3 regions of the Streptomyces flavovariabilis genome follow, and region 2 is predicted to be linked to each of the others. Evidence: riboswitches for the same ligand, from Rfam matches in the RefSeq annotation. Region 2 holds a riboswitch; each other region holds the start of a gene.

Region 1 (5,868 bases), on a different contig from region 2:
CGGGCGTACGACGGGTCGTCACGGCCTGGCGCGAGCCGGACACCTTCGTGACGGACGCCGACGGCAGCGGCCTTCTCGCAGCCCAGGGAGTGGAGGTCGTCGTCCTCCCGGAGCACGAGGAGCGGGCCCAGGCCCCGAACCGCCACCTGCCGGGCTGAGTGCGGGCCGATCGGCCCAACAGATCCTGCGTCCGCACCACCGCCCGGGCCACGCTGCCTCCAGGGCCAGGACGAGAGCACGGAGGCGGCGGCCATGAGGTCAGCGGGGAGACGACGGACGGCGGCACTGCTCCTCGTGCCTCTGGTCACCGCGCTCGCCCTGCTCGTCCCCTCCTTCGATGCCGACGGTCCGGACGCCCGCACCATGGGCCCGGCCCTGTCCTCCGACGCCGCGTTCACCCATCCCGGCGTCCTCGTCGACCGGGACCAGCTGGACGCCCTGCGCGAGCACGTCACCGCCGGGCGGCAGCCCTGGCTGAAGGCGTACCTCGCGATGCGGGACAGCGTGTACGGCTCCTACCGGTACCGGGCCGAGCCGCACGAGACCGTCGTCTGCCCGGCCGGTGACCTTCGGGGCCGGGGCTGCGCCGAGGAGCGTGCGGACGCCCTGGCCGCCTACACCCAGGCCCTGCTCTTCACCGTCACCGGCGAGCGGCGGCACGCGGAGAAGGCCCGGCAGATCATGGACGCCTGGTCGGCAACGCTGCGCCGGCACACCGGGGAGAAGGCCGCGTTGCAGGCCGGCTGGACCGGGTCGGTCTGGGCCCGGGCCGCCGAGATCGTGCGGCACACGCCCGGCGCGGGCTGGCCGGCCGCGCGGGTGCGGGGCTTCGAGGACATGCTGCGCACCGTCCACCTTCCCCAAGTCACCTCGTCCGACCCGGACTTCACCGGCACCTGGGACCTCGTGGCGACCGACGCGGTCATCTCCGTCGCCGTGTTCCTCGAGGACCGCCGGGCCTTCGACCACGCCCTGGAACGCTTCCGGGAGCGGGTGCCCGCCTACTTCTACCTGGAGGAGGACGGCCCCGTGCCGCTCACCGTGCCCGGCTCCGGCGTGGACGGCCCGCAGCGCATGGCGTCGTACTGGTTCGGGCAGACCACCTACCGCGACGGCGTCTCCCAGGAGACCTGTCGCAGCTTCCGGCACGTCGGCGCCTCGCTCGCCGCCACCGCCCACATCGCCGAGACGGCCTGGCACCAGGGCGTCGACCTCTACGGCGGGAGCGAGGACCGGCTGGCGGCCGCGCTCGCCCTGCACGCCCGCCACGAGCTGGGCGAACGCGCACCCGAGTGGCTGTGCGGCGGGCGCGTCGAACGGAACCTCGGACCCCATCTGGAGGTCGCCCTCCACCACCTGGAGGAACGGCGCGGCCGGCCCGTCCCGGCCGCGCACGAGCTGGCCGCACGGGCCCGGCCCGCCGGCACCGACGACCTGTTCACCGCCTGGGAGACCCTGACCCACGCGGGCGCCCCGGCGGGCTGAGCGGAGGGTGTGCACGAGGTGCCCCGCGGATGGCGTACACTGGAGTCACAACGACGCGGGGTGGAGCAGCTCGGTAGCTCGCTGGGCTCATAACCCAGAGGTCGCAGGTTCAAATCCTGTCCCCGCTACTGAAGGCCGAGGGCCGGAGAACCACCCCGTTCCGCACCGCAACTGACGCACCGTCAAAACTCGTCAGTTACTTGTGTGGCGGTCAACTCGCCCGATTTAGCCCCGTCATGGCAGGTAAGTCCGCACGAAAAAGGTTAATGATCAAGTGGAATCGCTGGAATACCCCTCGCGCGTCTATTAACGTTCGATAACGCAGCGCGGTCGTCCCAGCCGTCACAGAAGGCGGCTCCGTGCGCACGTGCCGAATCCCGAAAGGGAACCGGGGAACCACCACTTGGGGTGAATCGGGCGTATACCACCGTGGCAGCACGGCCGGTATACGCGCGTAGGAGACCTTCCTGCTCCGAACCCGTCAGCTAACCCGGTAGGCGAGAAGGAAGGAAAGGAGCACGCCCACGTGGCGTCCAACCGGCCTGCCCCCGCGGCCCCGTTCGCGCCGAAGCGCGACACAGACACCTTCGGCTACGGCGGTCAGCACACCGACGAGGGCCCGTTCCAGGAGTGGAACCCCACCGAGGAGTCCATCCGTCCCGTCCGCGGCCGGCATCGCGTCACCAAGCAGCGCGGCGGAGGCCTCGCCCGCAGCTCCACCGTCCTGGGCGTCGGCGTCATAGCCGCCGTGGGTGCCGGCGGCATGGCCAGTGCCCAGACCGGCAAGCCCCCGGTGTCCATCTCCGTCCCGGACCTGCCCTCGGTGGGTTCCCTCATCTCGGACGACGACACCCCCGAAGGTTCCGCCACCCCGCTCAGCAGCCTCGGCACCGTCACGGCGGACACCGAGCAGGGCACCTCCGAAGCCGGCGCCGGTGAGGCGCTGCGCGCCCGGATCATGGCCCAGGTCGAGCACCAGCAGGACCAGATCGAGACCAAGGCCGCCCAGGACGCCGCGGCCGCCGCCGAGAAGGCAGCCGCGGACGCCGTCGCCAAGGCGGAGAGGGAAGCCAAGGCCAAGGCCGCCGAAGCCAAGAAGAAGGCGGAGGAGGAGGCCAGGAAGAAGGCCGAGGCCGAGCGGCTCGCCGCCCTCGCCAAGCAGTTCACGCTGCCGACCTCCTCGTACACCATCAGCTCCAGCTTCGGCCAGGCCGGCGCCTACTGGTCCTCCGGCTACCACACCGGCCTCGACTTCGCCGCCCCCACGGGCACGCCGATCAAGGCCGTCCACAGCGGCACCATCACCGAGGCGGGCTGGAACGGCTCGTACGGCTACAAGACCGTCCTCACCCTCGATGACGGCACCGAGATCTGGTACGCGCACCAGTCCTCCATCGGCGTCAGCGTCGGCCAGAAGGTCAGCACCGGCGACGTCATCGGCCGCGTGGGCGCCACCGGCAACGTCACCGGGGCGCACCTTCACCTCGAGGTCCACTCCGGTGGATCCTCGAGCGGCATCGACCCGATGGCCTGGCTGCGCGGCAAGGGACTGAACCCGTAAGCGGTACACGCCCGTTGAAGCACCGGCGACCCTGACGACGACCCCCCGACGTCAGGGCCGCCGGTTCTTTCGGCGTGCCACGGGACGGGCTTACGGAAGCTTTGCGTCAACTGCGGAATGAGGCGCTCCGGTACGGGCGTTGACAGTGGCCATGACTTCTCTCCGCAAGCTCGGCTCCTCCGACCTCGAGATCTTCCCGCTCGCCCTCGGCGGCAACGTCTTCGGCTGGACCGCCGACCAGGACCAGTCGTTCGCCGTCCTCGACGCCTACACCGCCGCCGGCGGCAACTTCATCGACACTGCCGACTCCTACTCGGCCTGGGGCGAGGGCAACCGGGGCGGGGAATCCGAGACCGTCCTCGGAGCGTGGCTCAAGGCCCGCGGCAACCGCTCGGACGTCGTCGTCGCCACGAAGGTCAGCCAGCACCCCGAGTTCCGCGGCCTGTCCGCCGACACCATCAAGGCCGCCGCCGACGCCTCCCTGCGGCGCCTCGGCACCGACCACATCGACCTGTACTACACGCACTTCGACCAGCCCGACGTGCCCGTCGAGGAGATCATCGGCGCGCTCGACAGTCTCGTGAAGGCCGGGAAGGTGCGGCACATCGCCGCCTCCAACATCTCCGCCGAGCGGCTGCGGGCGTCCCTGGAGTTCTCCGAACGCGAGGGACTCGCCCGGTACGTCGCCCTCCAGCCGCACTACAACCTGGTCTCCCGCGACACCTACGAGGGCGAGCTCCGGGACCTCGCCGAGCGGACCGGTCTGGCCGCCGTGCCGTACTTCGCGCTCGCGTCCGGCTTCCTCACGGGCAAGTACCGGCCCGGCACGACCGTGGCGAGCGCGCGGGCGGGGAGTGCGGCCACGCACCTGGAGACCGAGCGAGGGCGGCGAGTGCTCGCCGCCCTCGACGAGATCGCCGGGGCGCACGACGTACCCGTGGCCACGGTGGCTCTGGCGTGGCTGGCCGCCCAGCCGACCGTGGCGGCGCCGATCGCTTCCGCGCGGACGGTGGAGCAGCTGCCCGCGCTGACCGGCGTCGGCGAGCTGACGCTCTCGGAGGCCGAGATCGGGCGGCTCACGCAGGCCTCGGCCTGATCCCGGGTCTCGGCCCGCTCCCGGGTCTCGGCCTGATCCGGACGGCAGGTTTCAGGAGCGGTACGGGTTGTACGCGGGGTACGGCGCCGGCTGGGGGCCGTACCCGTACACCCCGTACACCGGCCAGGGCGGGGCCGCCACCGGGACCGGAGGGGCGGTGATCCGCGCCGCGTGGTCCAGCGCGGGGCGGGCCGCTTCCCGGCGCCGCCACAGTTCGCCGAGCAGTTCCCGCTCCCGTTCGGCGAAATCCGCCCCGGCGCGGTCCCGCCGGGCCCGGTGCCGCAGGAACGCCAGGGACGTCGCATACGCCTCGTACCGCGCCACCTCCCGGGCCGCCGCCCTGCCCGCGTGACGCCGGGCGTACTGGCGGGCGATCCGCCGGGCCCGCATCGAGCCGAGCGCGTACGGCTCCGCCGGGGTCAGCCAGCCGGCCACGGCGTAGGCGGGCAGCTCCGCACGTACGGTCTTCAGCTCCCGCTGCCGGGTCCAGATCACCAGCCACGTCAGCAGCCCGAAGATGGGCACCATGAACGCCGCGTAGACGGCGAAGAACCCGTACTCGCCGAAGGCCGAGGAGCCGTTCCACATCGCGTGCATGCCCATCGCGAGGAGCAGCCCGGCCAGCGGGAAGGCGCCGCGGCGCAGGTGCCGGCGGTCCGCCGAGAGCGCGGAGATACCGAAGCCGATGCCGGTGAGGACCGTGAACAGGGGGTGCGCGAACGGCGACATGACGATGCGCACGAAGAAGGTCGCCGCCGTGACGGAGGCGATGCCGGTGCCGCCGGTGAGCTGGTCGGTGCCGAAGGCGGTGCCCAGGTAGAGGATGTTCTCCGTGAACGCGAAGCCGGTGGCGGTCACGCCGGCTATGACGACGCCGTCGAGGATGCCGGTGAAGTCCCGGCGCCGGAAGAGGAAGACCAGGAGGACAGCCGCGGCTTTCGCCGACTCCTCGACCACCGGCGCTATCACGGTCGCGCCGAGGGTGTCCGCGCTGGACGGGTCCGCCGTCGCCGTCGCTATCCATCTCGTCGCGAAGCTGTTGGCGACGATCGCTATCAGCGCCGCCGCGCAGGCGCCCCAGGCGAAGCAGAACAGCAGATTCCGCCAGGGGCCGGGCTCGACCCGGTCCAGCCAGCGGAACGCGGCTATCAGCAGGGGCACCGGGAGGACGGCCAGCCCCAGCCCGACGAGGAACCCTTCCGTGCCGGTCTCCTCGCGGACCAGGGCCAGGATGACGAGGCCGGACAGCGCGAGGAGCGTGCTCAGCGCGCCGTAGCGGACCCAGGCGCGCTGCCACCAGTGGGCGTGCCGCAAGGAGCCGGCAGTGCCCGGGCCGCCGGTGAGGGGCACGCCCTCGGCGGGACCACTGGGGTACGACGGGTGCGGGGGGCTGGTGGCCACGGCTTCGACCCTAACGACGGATGGGCGCTGTCCGCAGGCGCGAGAGGCCAGGGATGGTCAGGCGCCGGCGGGGGGCTGGTCCTCGTGCTGTACGCGACGGAAGAGGAGGTCGTTCACGACATGTCCCTTGTCCAGTCCCTGGCCCTCGAAACGGGTCAGCGGACGGAAGTCGGGACGCGGCGCGAAACCGCCGTCCGCCTGCGTGTTCTCGAAGTCCGGGTGTGCCGTGAGGACATCGAGCATCTGTTCGGCGTACGGCTCCCAGTCGGTGGCGCAGTGGAGGATCGCGCCGGGCCTGAGGCGGGTGGCGGCGAGGGTGAGGAAG
Region 2 (5,868 bases):
GCCGGCCGCCGCCAACAACAGGCTGGACACACAGCTGCAGAGCCTCGCCGCCGGCGCCGACGACTTCGCCGACCGGGCCAGCCGTACGCAGGAGCGCATCGACCTCAAGGCCCAGCAGGCGGCCGAGAAGAAGCGCGCGGCGGAGGAGGCGGCCCGCAAGGAGCGGCTGCGCCCCAAGTTCGCCCTGCCGGTCGCGCGGCACGGACTCAGCGCCTACTACGGCCAGTCCGGCATCAACTGGATGTCCCTGCACACAGGCATCGACTTCCCCGTCTCGTACGGCACGACCGTGATGGCCGCGACCGACGGCACCGTGCGCACGCAGTGGAACAGCGCGTACGGCAACATGATGATCGTGACCGCGAAGGACGGCACGGAGACGTGGTACTGCCATCTCTCCACCTACACGGTCCCCTCCGGTACGACCGTGAAGGCCGGCGATCCCATCGCCCGCTCCGGCAACTCCGGCAACTCCACCGGCCCGCACCTGCACTTCGAGGTGCGCCCGGCCGGCGGATCGGCGATCGACCCGCTCCCGTGGCTGCGCAGCCACGGCGTCGACCCGGCGTAACGCCCATCGCTCCTGATGTGGGACGCGATTACTGTGACAACGGGCCCGAAGCCATAGGCACGGACCCGGCCGCCCAGGTGTACTCGAACTCGGGCAGTGCAAAGCCCTGCTCGAACAGGCAGACGCGCTCGTCGGTACGCAGAGCGCCGTGTCGCTCGTAGAAGGCAATGGCGTGTGTGTTGGCGCGCAGTACCTCCAGACAGACATCCCGCCCGGGATGCTCGGCGGCAGCCCACGCGAGAGCGTGCCGGAGCAGTCGGCCGCCGATGCCGGAACCCGTACGGCCTGGCCGGGCATGCAAGTTGTCGAGAAGGATGCGGCCGTCGGGGCGCGGAACGAGGTACGCGAAACCGTCCATCTCGCCTCCGCTCACGGCCACGAACAGTCCTGCAGCCGGCTGCGGCTCCAGAATTCGTCCGTGCCATAGCGCCAGCCGGTCCTCGAGCAGGGGGCCGCTCAAGAAACTACTCGGCATGATCCCCGCATACGCCGTACGCCAACTCTCCGCGTGAAGCGCCGCGATCTGTTCCACATCGCCCCGCGTACCCGTTCTGATCTCCATGTCGACGAGCGTCGCGTATGGCCTCGGGCGTTGTCACCTCCGTAAGCCTCAACCGGCGACCGGTCTTCCTTCCCGTGCCGTCCGGGGCTCACCTCACAGAACTACAGCTTCTCCACCGGCGCGTACCGCAGCAGCAGCCGCTTCGGCTTGGTCTCGCCGAAGTCGATCGTCGCCTCGGCGTTCCCGCCCGTCCCCTTGACCGCGACGACGGTCCCGAGCCCGAACTGGTCGTGCGTGACCCGGTCCCCGACGGCCAGGGACACCACCGGCTTCTCGGAGGAGCGGCGCGTGGCGAAACCGGAGGCTCCCGACGCCGACGAGCGTGAGCGGGACGAGGACAGCGAGGCCGCCACCGCCGAGACCGGCCCGGAGGACGCGGGCGAGGTCGCTCCCGTCCGCTTCCACTCCAGGTGGGTCGGCGGGATCTCCTCCAGGAACCGGGAGGGCGGGTTGTACGACGGCTGGCCCCAGGCGCTGCGCAGCGTGGACCGCGTCAGATACAGCCGCTCCCGTGCGCGCGTGATGCCGACGTAGGCCAGGCGCCGCTCCTCCTCCAGCTCCTTGGCCTGCCCGAGGGCGCGCATGTGCGGGAAGACGCCGTCCTCCATGCCGGTGAGGAAGACGACGGGGAACTCCAGGCCCTTGGCGGTGTGCAGGGTCATCAGCGTGATGACGCCGTCGCCGTCCTCCTCGTCGGGGATCTGGTCGGAGTCGGCGACCAGCGCGACCTGTTCGAGGAACTCGGACAGGGTGCTCTGCTCCCCCTCGCCGCGCTCCTGCTCGAACTCCATGGCGACGGCGGCGAGTTCCTGGAGGTTCTCGATCCGGGTCTCATCCTGCGGGTCGGTGGAGGCCTGCAGCTCGGCGAGGTACCCGGTGCGCTCCAGGACGGCCTCCAGCACCGTGGCCGGTCCGGCGCCGGACTCGACGATGGTGCGGAGGTCCTCCATCAGCGTGTTGAACCGCTTGACGGCGTTGGTGGAGCGCGCGGCCATGCCGTACGCCTCGTCGACGCGCTTGAGCGCCTGCGGGAAGCTGATCTTCTCCCGCTGGGACAGGGCGTCGATCATCGCCTCGGCGCGGTCGCCGATGCCCCGCTTGGGGACGTTGAGGATCCGGCGCAGCGGCACCGAGTCCTCCGGGTTGGCCAGCACGCGCAGGTAGGCCAGGACGTCCCGGACCTCCTTGCGCTCGTAGAAGCGGACACCGCCGACGACCTTGTAGGGCAGGCCGACGCGGATGAAGATTTCTTCGAAGACACGGGACTGGGCGTTGGTGCGGTAGAAGACGGCGACGTCGCCGGCCTTGGCCTCGCCCGCGTCCGTGAGGCGGTCTATCTCGTCGGCGACGAACTGCGCCTCGTCGTGCTCGGTGTCGGCGACGTAGCCGGTGATCGTGGCGCCCGCGCCCGCGTTGGTCCACAGGTTCTTGGGGCGGCGGGACTCGTTGCGCTCGATGACCGCGTTGGCCGCGCTGAGGATCGTCTGGGTGGAGCGGTAGTTCTGCTCGAGCAGGATCGTCGTCGCGTCCGGGTAGTCCTCCTCGAACTGGAGGATGTTGCGGATCGTCGCGCCACGGAAGGCGTAGATCGACTGGTCGGCGTCACCCACCACGCACAGCTCGGCGGGCGGGACCTCGGCCTCGGGCGGTACGTCGACGGGATGCTCGAAGGTGCCGACGAGTTCCCGCACGAGGGCGTACTGGGCGTGGTTGGTGTCCTGGTACTCGTCCACGAGGACGTGCCGGAAGCGGCGGCGGTAGTGCTCTGCGACGTCCGGGAAGGCGCGCAGGAGATTGACCGTCGTCATGATCAGGTCGTCGAAGTCGAGGGCGTTCGCCTCGCGCAGCCGTGACTGGTACATCGCGTAGGCCTGGGCGAGGGTCTTCTCGAAACCGTCGGCGGCCTGGGCGGCGAAGTCCTCCTCGTCGATCAGCTCGTTCTTCAGGTTGCTGATCTTGGCGCTGAAGGACTTCGGCGGGAAGCGCTTGGGGTCGAGGTCCAGGTCGCGGCAGACCAGGGCCATCAGGCGCTTGGAGTCGGCGGCGTCGTAGATCGAGAAGGAGGACGTGAAGCCGAGCTTCTTGCTCTCCCGGCGGAGGATGCGCACGCACGCACTGTGGAACGTCATGACCCACATGGCGTTGGCGCGCGGGCCCACGAGCTGCTCGACGCGCTCCTTCATCTCGCCGGCGGCCTTGTTGGTGAAGGTGATCGCGAGGATCTGGCCCGGGTGCACGTCCCGCTCGGCGAGGAGGTGGGCGATGCGGTGCGTGAGCACCCGGGTCTTGCCGGAGCCGGCGCCGGCCACGATGAGCAGCGGGGAGCCGGAGTGGACGACGGCGGCGCGCTGGTTGTCGTTCAGCCCCTGCAGGAGGGCGGCGGTGTCCACCACCGGGCGCGGGGCGCCGTCCCGGTAGTAGGCGTCCCGGTCCGGGGGCGCGTCGAACTTCCCGCCGAACAGATCGTCCGGAATCGGCTCCGGTACGTGCTCGTCCTCGGGTGGCGGCGGGGGCTCGTCCGCGGGGCCCCGCTGGGCCTGGAGGTTCGCCAGGAAGCTGTCGTCAAAGAGGCTGCTCATCGCTCTCCGAGTCTAGGGCGCCCCACTGACAGCCCGCCGCCGCCCTGAGAACATCGCCCCGCGCCAGGGATCACGCCGCCCGCCGGGCGGCGCATTGTCGCCGTCCATGACCACCTGATCACGCCCTGCTACAGCCCCCGCATTCATGCATCTTCCAGGACCAACCCCCCTCGATTGTTCACCCTCTGCAATGCTCATGAGCAAGGTCACGAAAATGTATCGGGCATATCACCCATCAACCTTCACAGAGGCCACACGAATTGGCTACGGTGCGACCAGGCCGCATGACCCCCACCGGCGAACGTCGCCGGGCCGCGCGGCCTCCGCCGAGTCCGGCGTGCCGCAGCGGCAGCCGGAGCCGGGGACCCAACCGTGAACCTGGGGTGAATCGGCCCGACTCCCTGCGCGGAGAAGGCCGTAGGGCAAACCTTCCGAACCACCCGCCCGAACCCGACAGCTAACCCGGTAGGCGGAACATGGAAGGAGTCGCCTCCCTTGGCGTCGCACCGCAAGTCGCGTCCTACGGGTACGCGCGTGGCAGGCATACGGACCCCCGCCCTCGCAACGGCGGCCCTCACGTCCGTGGCCCTGCTGTCCCAGTCGGCCAACGCCGCCCCCGAGGCCGACGACAAGCCCAGCCTGGAGGAAGTCGAGAAGAAGGTCGACGACCTGTACCGCCAGGCCGAGTCGGCGACCGACAAGTACAACGCGGCCAAGGAGAAGACCGCGAAGCAGCGCAAGCGCGCCGACGCCCTCCTCGACGACGTCGCCCAGCGCACCCAGAAGCTCAACGAGGCGCGCGAGCAGCTGGGTTCCTTCGCCTCCGCCCAGTACCGCACCGGCGTCGCCGCCCCGGACACGGCGACGTTCCTGCTCGCCGACACCCCGCAGGACTACTTCGACCAGACCCAGTTGATGGACCGGATGACGGGCCGTCAGAAGGTCGCGGTCGACGACTACGTCACGCAGCAGTCCGAGACGATGGAGAAGCGCCAGGAGGCCACCGAGAGCCTCGAGACGCTCACCGACTCGCAGGGCGACCTGAAGACGGCGAAGGCCACCGTCCAGCGCAAGCTCGCCGACGCGCGCGAGCTGATGTCGAAGCTGACCGCCGAGGAGAAGGCCCGGCTCGCGGCGATCGAGAAGGAGAAGCGGGAGGAGGCCGCCCGCAAGGCCGACGAGCTGGCCCGGCAGCAGGCCGCGCAGCAGCGGGCGCAGGACGAGGCCGCCCGGCAGCAGGACAGCGGATCATCGTCGTCGGGGTCGTCCGGCACCGGCTCGTCCTCCTCGACGCCCCCGGCCGACTCCTCGTACGCCACCAAGGCCGAGAAGGCGCTCGCCTTCGCCCGCGCCCAGATCGGCAAGCCGTACGTGTGGGGCGCCGTCGGCCCCGGCTCCTACGACTGCTCGGGCCTCACCCAGGCCGCCTGGAAGGCCGCGGGCGTCACCCTGCCGCGCACGACCTACGACCAGGTGAACGCGGGCACCACGGTCCCGCTCTCCCAGGCCCAGCCCGGTGACCTGGTCTTCTTCTACGACGATGTCACCCACGTCGGGGTCTACATCGGCAACGGCATGATGATCCACGCCCCGAAGCCCGGCACGTATGTGCGCGAGGAGTCGATCTACTACGACGGCGAGTCGGCGATCCACAGCGTGGTACGCCCGGCCTGAGCGGTCTCGTTGCGATTTTGAGGGGCACGCGCGCGTGCCCCTCTCGTAACGCGTGCGGCGCTCTCTAGCATCGGCGCTATGTCCGGTCCCTCTCCGTTTGCCGCCTGGTGGGCGACCTATGCGCTGGCGACCGGCATCGTGTCGGTCGGTCTCGACTCGGCGGGCCACGAGGTCCTCTCCCGCATCGCTCTCGTCCCGGCCTGCGCGGCCTGGCCGGCGGCGGCCGCGGGCCTCGCCCGGCGGGCGCCCGGCGGATGGCGGGCGGAGACGCCGGCCGCGCTCACCACCGTGGCGGCGGCCGCCGTCCTCGGCACCGGCTTCTCCGCGGCCGGCCGGCACTCCCTCGCCGGGGCGCTGCTGGCTCTCGCCCTGCTGCTCTGGGCGGTGCTGCTCACCGTGGAGGACAGGGGGCGGCGCGGAACGGTGTTCCTGCGCTGTGTGGCCACCCAGGGGCTCGCCGTGCTCGGCGCCACGCTCGCCGC
Region 3 (5,868 bases), on a different contig from region 2:
GAAGCCGTAGAGGGCCGGGCCCTCGATGAGGGCTCCGACGTGCGGCAGCACGGCGCGGGTGGCCCGGGGCATGGGCTGCCCGAGCACCCGGGCCGTGCCGGAGGTGGGCTCGATGAGGCCCATCAGCATGCGGATGGTGGTGGTCTTGCCGGAGCCGTTGGGGCCGAGGAAGCCGAAGACGCTGCCCGTCGGCACGGTCAGGTCGAGACCGTCGACGGCGAGCTGTCCGCCGCGGTAGCGCTTGGTGAGCGCGCGGGTGGCGATGACCGGTTCCCCGGCTTCGGCCCGCGTGTCCCGCTGCTCCGGTTCCGTGGCGGACACATCGCCCATCGGCTTCCTCGTTCTGTCGACGCCCCGTACGCGTGCGGGACTTACTTCCCGGCGTCGGCCGCCTTCACGAGCGCGTCCTTGGTGACCAGGCCCGCGTAGACCTTGCCGTCGTCCGTGATGAGGGCGTTGACCAGGCGGGTCGAGAAGACCGTGCCCGAGCCGAACTTGCCGTGGACCTTGTCGCCGAGCGAGTCCATGAAGCCGCCGAGGTCACCGCCGGTCCCGCCGGAGGGTACGCCCTCGCCGCCGGTGTCGAAGGTGGCTATGGCGTTCCAGCCCTCGCCGATGGTCTTCATTCCGTCGAGGCCGGCGAGGCCCTTGCCGGAGTCCTCGCCGCCCTTCGGAGCGTGGCCCGGCGCCTCACCCAAGTCGAAGGCCTTGCCGGGTGCCTTGCGCGGAGTCTCGCCCGAGGCCTTGTGGGCGTCCTTCTCCTCGGTGACCTTCGCACCCTTGGGCGGGGTGAAGTCGAAGGTCGAGGCGGCCGGCCTGGCGAAGCTGACCTTCGTGAAGCCCGCGTCGACGACGGCCGCGCCGCCGCTCGCCGGGGTCAGCGTGAACTTCAGCGGCATGCCGGTCTTCGCGTCCACGGCCACCGTGATCGCACCGACCGTCGAGCCGGACTGCTTCGGCTTGACGACCAGCTTGTAGGCGTCCCGGCCGGCGACCTGGGCGGTGCCGTCCACGGTCACGGACGTCGTGTCGTCGACCGCCTTCAGGGCCTCCTCGGCGAAGTCCTTCGGCATGGTCGGCGGCTGCTGGTCCTTCCCGCGCTCCGGGCTCTCGGAGGAGGTGCCGTGGTAGACCTCGTTGGACTTGCTGTCGTAGCCCCAGACGTCCTTGCCGTTGTGGATGAGGCTGTACTCGGCGGCGTTCTCCAGCAGGGACAGCTTCTGCCGGTCCGGGCCGTCGGCGGCGACGCGCAGGGTGTGCGTGCCGGAGGCCAGTTCGGTGAGCTTGGCCGTCGGGTCGGCGGAGGAGCCGCCCTCGCCCTGGCCCGCGGCGCCGGACAGCAGGCCGGATTCCAGGCCGCCGAGGTTCGGCAGGCCGAGGTCGGTGCTGATCTTCACCGTGCCGGAGAGCTGCTCGACGTCGGACTTGGCCATCTTCTCGATGAGCTGCTGTGCGGTGATCTTCGGGAGGTCGGGGTCGCCGGAGTCGGCGAGTGCGGGGACCAGCCCGATCGTCGCGGCCGCCACCCCGATCACCGTGACCGGGACGATGTACCGTGCGGCTGTGCGCCGCCCGGAGCGCTGCTCGTCGACCTCTCCGGCGGTCGTGCTGTCGTCGGATGCGTACGGTGCCATGTGTGCCCTACCTCCATGGTCGGCGGCGGCTGTCCGTGCCGTGCACGCACTCGTCCCTGAGCCGCCATTCTCACCCGAACAGGTGAGGAGTGGTGTTTTCCGTGGTGTCCATCTGACCAAATCGGCCAGGGAGATACGTCAGACCCCGGACTCAACTCCATGTACTGCTGGGGTATGACATGGAAGGGCGGCTTCTCCCCCGACCCGTAGGGGTCGGACGGGAAAGAGGTGCTAGCCGGCCCGGTGCACCACCGCGTCGCACAGCTCCAGGAGCGCCGTCTTCGCGGTGCACTCCGGCAGGGGCGCCAGCGCCGAACGGGCGTCCTGGGCGTAGCGGACGGTGTCCCGCCGGGCCTGCTCCAGTGCCGGGTGGGCGCGCAGCAGGCGCAGGGCCTCGGCGTGCCGTTCGTCGTCGGTGAGGTCGGAGTCGAGCAGCTCGCACAGGGCGATGTCCTCGGCGAGCCCGAGCCGGGCCGCCCGCTCGCGCAGCCGCAGCACAGGCAGCGTGGAGATGCCCTCGCGCAGGTCGGTGCCGGGGGTCTTGCCGGACTCGTGGGAGTCGGAGGCGATGTCCAGGACGTCGTCCGCGAGCTGGAAGGCGACGCCGAGCCGCTCGCCGTACTGGGTCAGGACGTGTACGACCGTCTCGTCGGCGCCGGACATCATCGCGCCGAACCGGCACGACACGGCGACCAGCGAGCCGGTCTTGCCGCCCAGCACGTCCAGGTAGTGCCCGACGGGGTCGCGGCCGTCCTGCGGTCCGGCCGTCTCCAGGATCTGGCCGGTCACCAGCCGCTCGAACGCCTCGGCCTGCACCCGAACGGCCTCCGGGCCGAGGTCGGCCAGGATGTGCGAGGCGCGGGCGAAGAGGAAGTCGCCGGTGAGGACCGCGACGGAGTTGCCCCAGCGGGCGTTCGCGCTCGCGACGCCGCGGCGCACGGCGGCCTCGTCCATCACGTCGTCGTGGTACAGCGTGGCGAGGTGGGTCAGCTCCACGACGACGGCCGACGGCACGATCCCGGGTGCGTACCGGTCACCGAACTGGGCGGAGAGCATCACGAGCAGCGGGCGGAACCGCTTGCCGCCGGCCCGCACCAGGTGCTGGGCGGCCTCCGTGATGAAGGGCACCTCGCTCTTGGTGGCCTCGAGCAAGCCTTCCTCGACAGCCGCCATTCCGGCCTGGACATCGGCTTCCAGAGCCTGGTCCCGCACGCTCAGCCCGAACGGCCCGACGTCGGTCACGAGGGGTCTCCTGTCTGCTGTGTCTGCCGGTGATTATGCGGATTGTCGATAGGTCGCTGCCCTCACTCGAGTCAGCGTATCCGGTCACGTTTCGATCACCGCCAGCGCCCGTGGTTACAGGCCGGGCGGTATCCGATCACGACCGTTATGTTTTCGATCAACCCATAAGAACAGATATTTATCGACTTACACAAATCTAGCGAAGTATGCACGATTTGCCGTGATAGATCAGCGAATTCCTCTTGGTGGAAATTGCCCTATGGACTCGTGATCAGTGAGTTGAATCACTTACCCCCCTTTTCCACCCCACCTCCACCACGGCCCCTACCGCCTTCCCACTCACGCCAGTTGAGCCTTGGCTCCCGCAAAGGATCAAGCGACCCAAACACCCCCGACCAAGGTCAACCGCGCGATATGTGACTGAGGTGCTTGTTCCCGACATGTGCTCTCGCATACGTTCCGGGCCTGTCCGGCGGACGCCTAATCCTGCCGCCGCCCGGACACCCCACCGGAACCGACTCACTCACGCAGGGCAGGAGCGGGGGACCCAGGTAAGTCGCCGGTCCGCACAGCGGCACGGCTCGGGGTGAAGCCGCGCACGGCACACAGCGCCGTACGCGGCCGGGCACCTCCCGGCCCGAACCCGACAGCTCACCTCGCAGGCGCCGGAGAGGAACATCGCCATGGCCGGACGAGGCAAGCACCGTCGCCCCAGAACCAACCCGCTGACCCGAGGCTTCATCGCCGCCGGAACCGGCGGAGCCGCACTCACCCTTCCGCTCCTCGGCGCCACCCACGCGAGCGCCGCCGAGCCCCAGAGCGCCCCCGCCGCCGCACAGTCCGTGCCGCAGGCGGCCCAGCCCGCCAAGCCCCTGACGTACACCGTGACCAAGGGCGACTCGCTCGCCCGCATCGCGGACAAGTACGACGTCCCGGGCGGCTGGAAGCAGCTCTACAAGGACAACCGCGCCGCCGTCGGCGACGACCCGAAGCTCATCCACCCGGGTCTGAAGCTGACGGTGAAGGCCACCAAGACGGACGCCGCGAAGAAGACGGCGACCAAGTCGTCCGCCCCCGCCAAGCCCGCCGGCGGTGTCGCCCAGGCCACCCAGGCCTCCGCGAAGACCTACGCCGACAACCTGGACGGGTGGATCCGCGAGGCGCTGGACATCATGGCGCAGAAGGGGATCCCCGGGTCCTACGACGGCATCCACCGCAACATCATGCGCGAGTCGTCCGGCAACCCCCAGGCGATCAACAACTGGGACTCCAACGCCGCCAAGGGCACCCCGTCCAAGGGCCTCCTCCAGACCATCGACCCGACCTTCCAGGCCTACCACGTGGACGGCACGTCGTGGGACCCGTACGACCCCGTCGCCAACATCACCGCGGCCTGCAACTACGCGGCCGACCGCTACGGCTCGATCGACAACGTCAACGGCCCGTACTGAGCCGTCCCGCCCAGCAGTCGCTCGAGGACGACGGCGATGCCGTCGTCCTCGTTCGACAGGGTGACCTCGTCGGCCACGGCCTTGAGTTCGGGATGGGCGTTGGCCATCGCGACGCCGTGGCCGGCCCAGTCGAACATCGGGATGTCGTTGGGCATGTCGCCGAAGGCGATGGTGTCCGCCGGCCGCAGCCCCAGATGCTCGGCGGCCAGTGCCAGGCCCGTCGCCTTGGTGATCCCGCACGGCTGGAGCTCGACCGTGCCGGGCCCCGACATCGTCACCGTCGCCAGTGAGCCGACCACCGAGCGGGCCGTCGCCGCCAACTCGTCGTCCGACAGATGGGGATGCCGCAGCAGCACCTTGCTGATGGGCTCGCCCCACAGCTCGTCGCGCCGGTCGACCCGGACGGCGGGCAGGGTCGGGTGCGGCATCAGATAGCCCGGCTCGATCAGCGTGAGCCCGTCGACCCCGTCCTGGTCGACCGCCGCGTACACCTGCCCCACCTCGGCCTCGATCTTGCCGAGGGCGGTCTCGGCCAGCTCCCTGTCCAGCGTGATGGACCACAGCAGCCGGTCCGCGCCGGCGTCGTACACCTGCGCGCCCTGCCCGCACACCGCGAGCCCCGTGCATCCGAGGTCGTCCAGGAGCGGCCGCACTCTCGGCGCCGGCCGGCCCGTCACCACGAGGTGCTGGGCACCGGCGTCCGCCACCCGCGCGAGCGCGGCGAGAGACCGGTCGGAGAGGGTGTCGTCGCCGCGCAGCAGCGTCCCGTCCAGATCGGTGGCGATGAGTGAATATGCGATGGGTGCGGCCATGATCAGAGAATACGGACAGTGCGCCCCTTCGTTTCATCGCACCACGGACGCCGATTGCCCGGTTGAAGGCCTCTGCACCGGTTGGCAACAACATGCTCCGCTACCTACCCGTGGGGGCGCATCGAGCGGTACCTTCCAAGTGTCCAGGGGGGACTTGATCGGGGGGTCAGGTTGAGCAGTGGGCGCATTCGCGTGGCTGGGCCCGGGGAGCTCGGCGAAGGGGAGAGGGAGCGCTGGCGTGCACTGCGCGCGGCCTCCGAGACACCACGCAACCCCTTCATGGAGCCGGAGTTCACCGAAGCCGTCGGCCGGGTCAGGCCGGGGGCCCGGGTCGCCGTGGTGTACGAGGGGACGGAACCGGCCGGCTTCCTGCCCTATGAGCGGGGCCCGTTGGGGCAGGGCCGGGCGATCGGGCTCGGCGTCTCGGACGCGCAGGGCGCGATCCTGCGGCCGGGCCTGGACCTGGAGACGGGCGAACTGCTGAAGGCCTGCTCGGTGTCGAGCTTCGCCTTCGACAACCTGGAGGCCGAGCAGCGGCTGTTCGTCCGGTACGCCGCCGAGGAGCACGCCACCTACGTCATCGACGTGGAGAAGGGCTACGAGACGTACGAGTCGGTGCTGCGCGCGCAGTCGCCGAAGTTCCTGAAGTCCACCCTGGCCAAGGGGCGCAAGCTGGGCCGGCAGGCCGGCGAGCTGCGGTTCGTGTTCGACGAACGCGATCCGGCCGCG

Evidence for each region. Region 2 has a riboswitch for cyclic di-AMP ahead of IO24_RS0107040 (C40 family peptidase). Riboswitches for the same ligand answer to the same signal wherever they lie in the genome.
Region 1: linked by a shared signal. The riboswitch ahead of IO24_RS0121860 (M23 family metallopeptidase) and the one ahead of IO24_RS0107040 (C40 family peptidase) in region 2 are both predicted to bind cyclic di-AMP.
Region 3: linked by a shared signal. The riboswitch ahead of IO24_RS0130325 (transglycosylase SLT domain-containing protein) and the one ahead of IO24_RS0107040 (C40 family peptidase) in region 2 are both predicted to bind cyclic di-AMP.

Annotation. Positions count from the first base shown of each region.
Region 1 is NZ_JNXD01000011.1:519,388-525,255, forward strand. It holds gene IO24_RS0121845 (dihydrofolate reductase family protein) at 1-158, shown strand, start outside; gene IO24_RS0121850 (alginate lyase family protein) at 364-1,485, shown strand; tRNA gene IO24_RS0121855 (tRNA-Met) at 1,540-1,613, shown strand; cyclic di-AMP (ydaO/yuaA leader) riboswitch at 1,844-2,000, shown strand; gene IO24_RS0121860 (M23 family metallopeptidase) at 2,012-3,046, shown strand; gene IO24_RS0121865 (aldo/keto reductase) at 3,198-4,142, shown strand; gene IO24_RS0121870 (PrsW family intramembrane metalloprotease) at 4,194-5,543, opposite strand; gene trmB (tRNA (guanosine(46)-N7)-methyltransferase TrmB) at 5,601-5,868, opposite strand, start outside.
Region 2 is NZ_JNXD01000002.1:444,738-450,605, forward strand. It holds gene IO24_RS0107025 (M23 family metallopeptidase) at 1-571, shown strand, start outside; gene IO24_RS0107030 (GNAT family N-acetyltransferase) at 600-1,133, opposite strand; gene pcrA (DNA helicase PcrA) at 1,235-3,712, opposite strand; cyclic di-AMP (ydaO/yuaA leader) riboswitch at 4,027-4,199, shown strand; gene IO24_RS0107040 (C40 family peptidase) at 4,208-5,386, shown strand; gene IO24_RS0107045 (SLAC1 family transporter) at 5,465-5,868, shown strand, end outside.
Region 3 is NZ_JNXD01000020.1:173,804-179,671, reverse strand. It holds gene IO24_RS0130340 (ABC transporter ATP-binding protein) at 1-330, opposite strand, end outside; gene IO24_RS0130335 (LolA family protein) at 372-1,634, opposite strand; gene IO24_RS0130330 (polyprenyl synthetase family protein) at 1,866-2,876, opposite strand; cyclic di-AMP (ydaO/yuaA leader) riboswitch at 3,387-3,556, shown strand; gene IO24_RS0130325 (transglycosylase SLT domain-containing protein) at 3,560-4,327, shown strand; gene IO24_RS0130320 (Cof-type HAD-IIB family hydrolase) at 4,291-5,139, opposite strand; gene IO24_RS0130315 (GNAT family N-acetyltransferase) at 5,326-5,868, shown strand, end outside.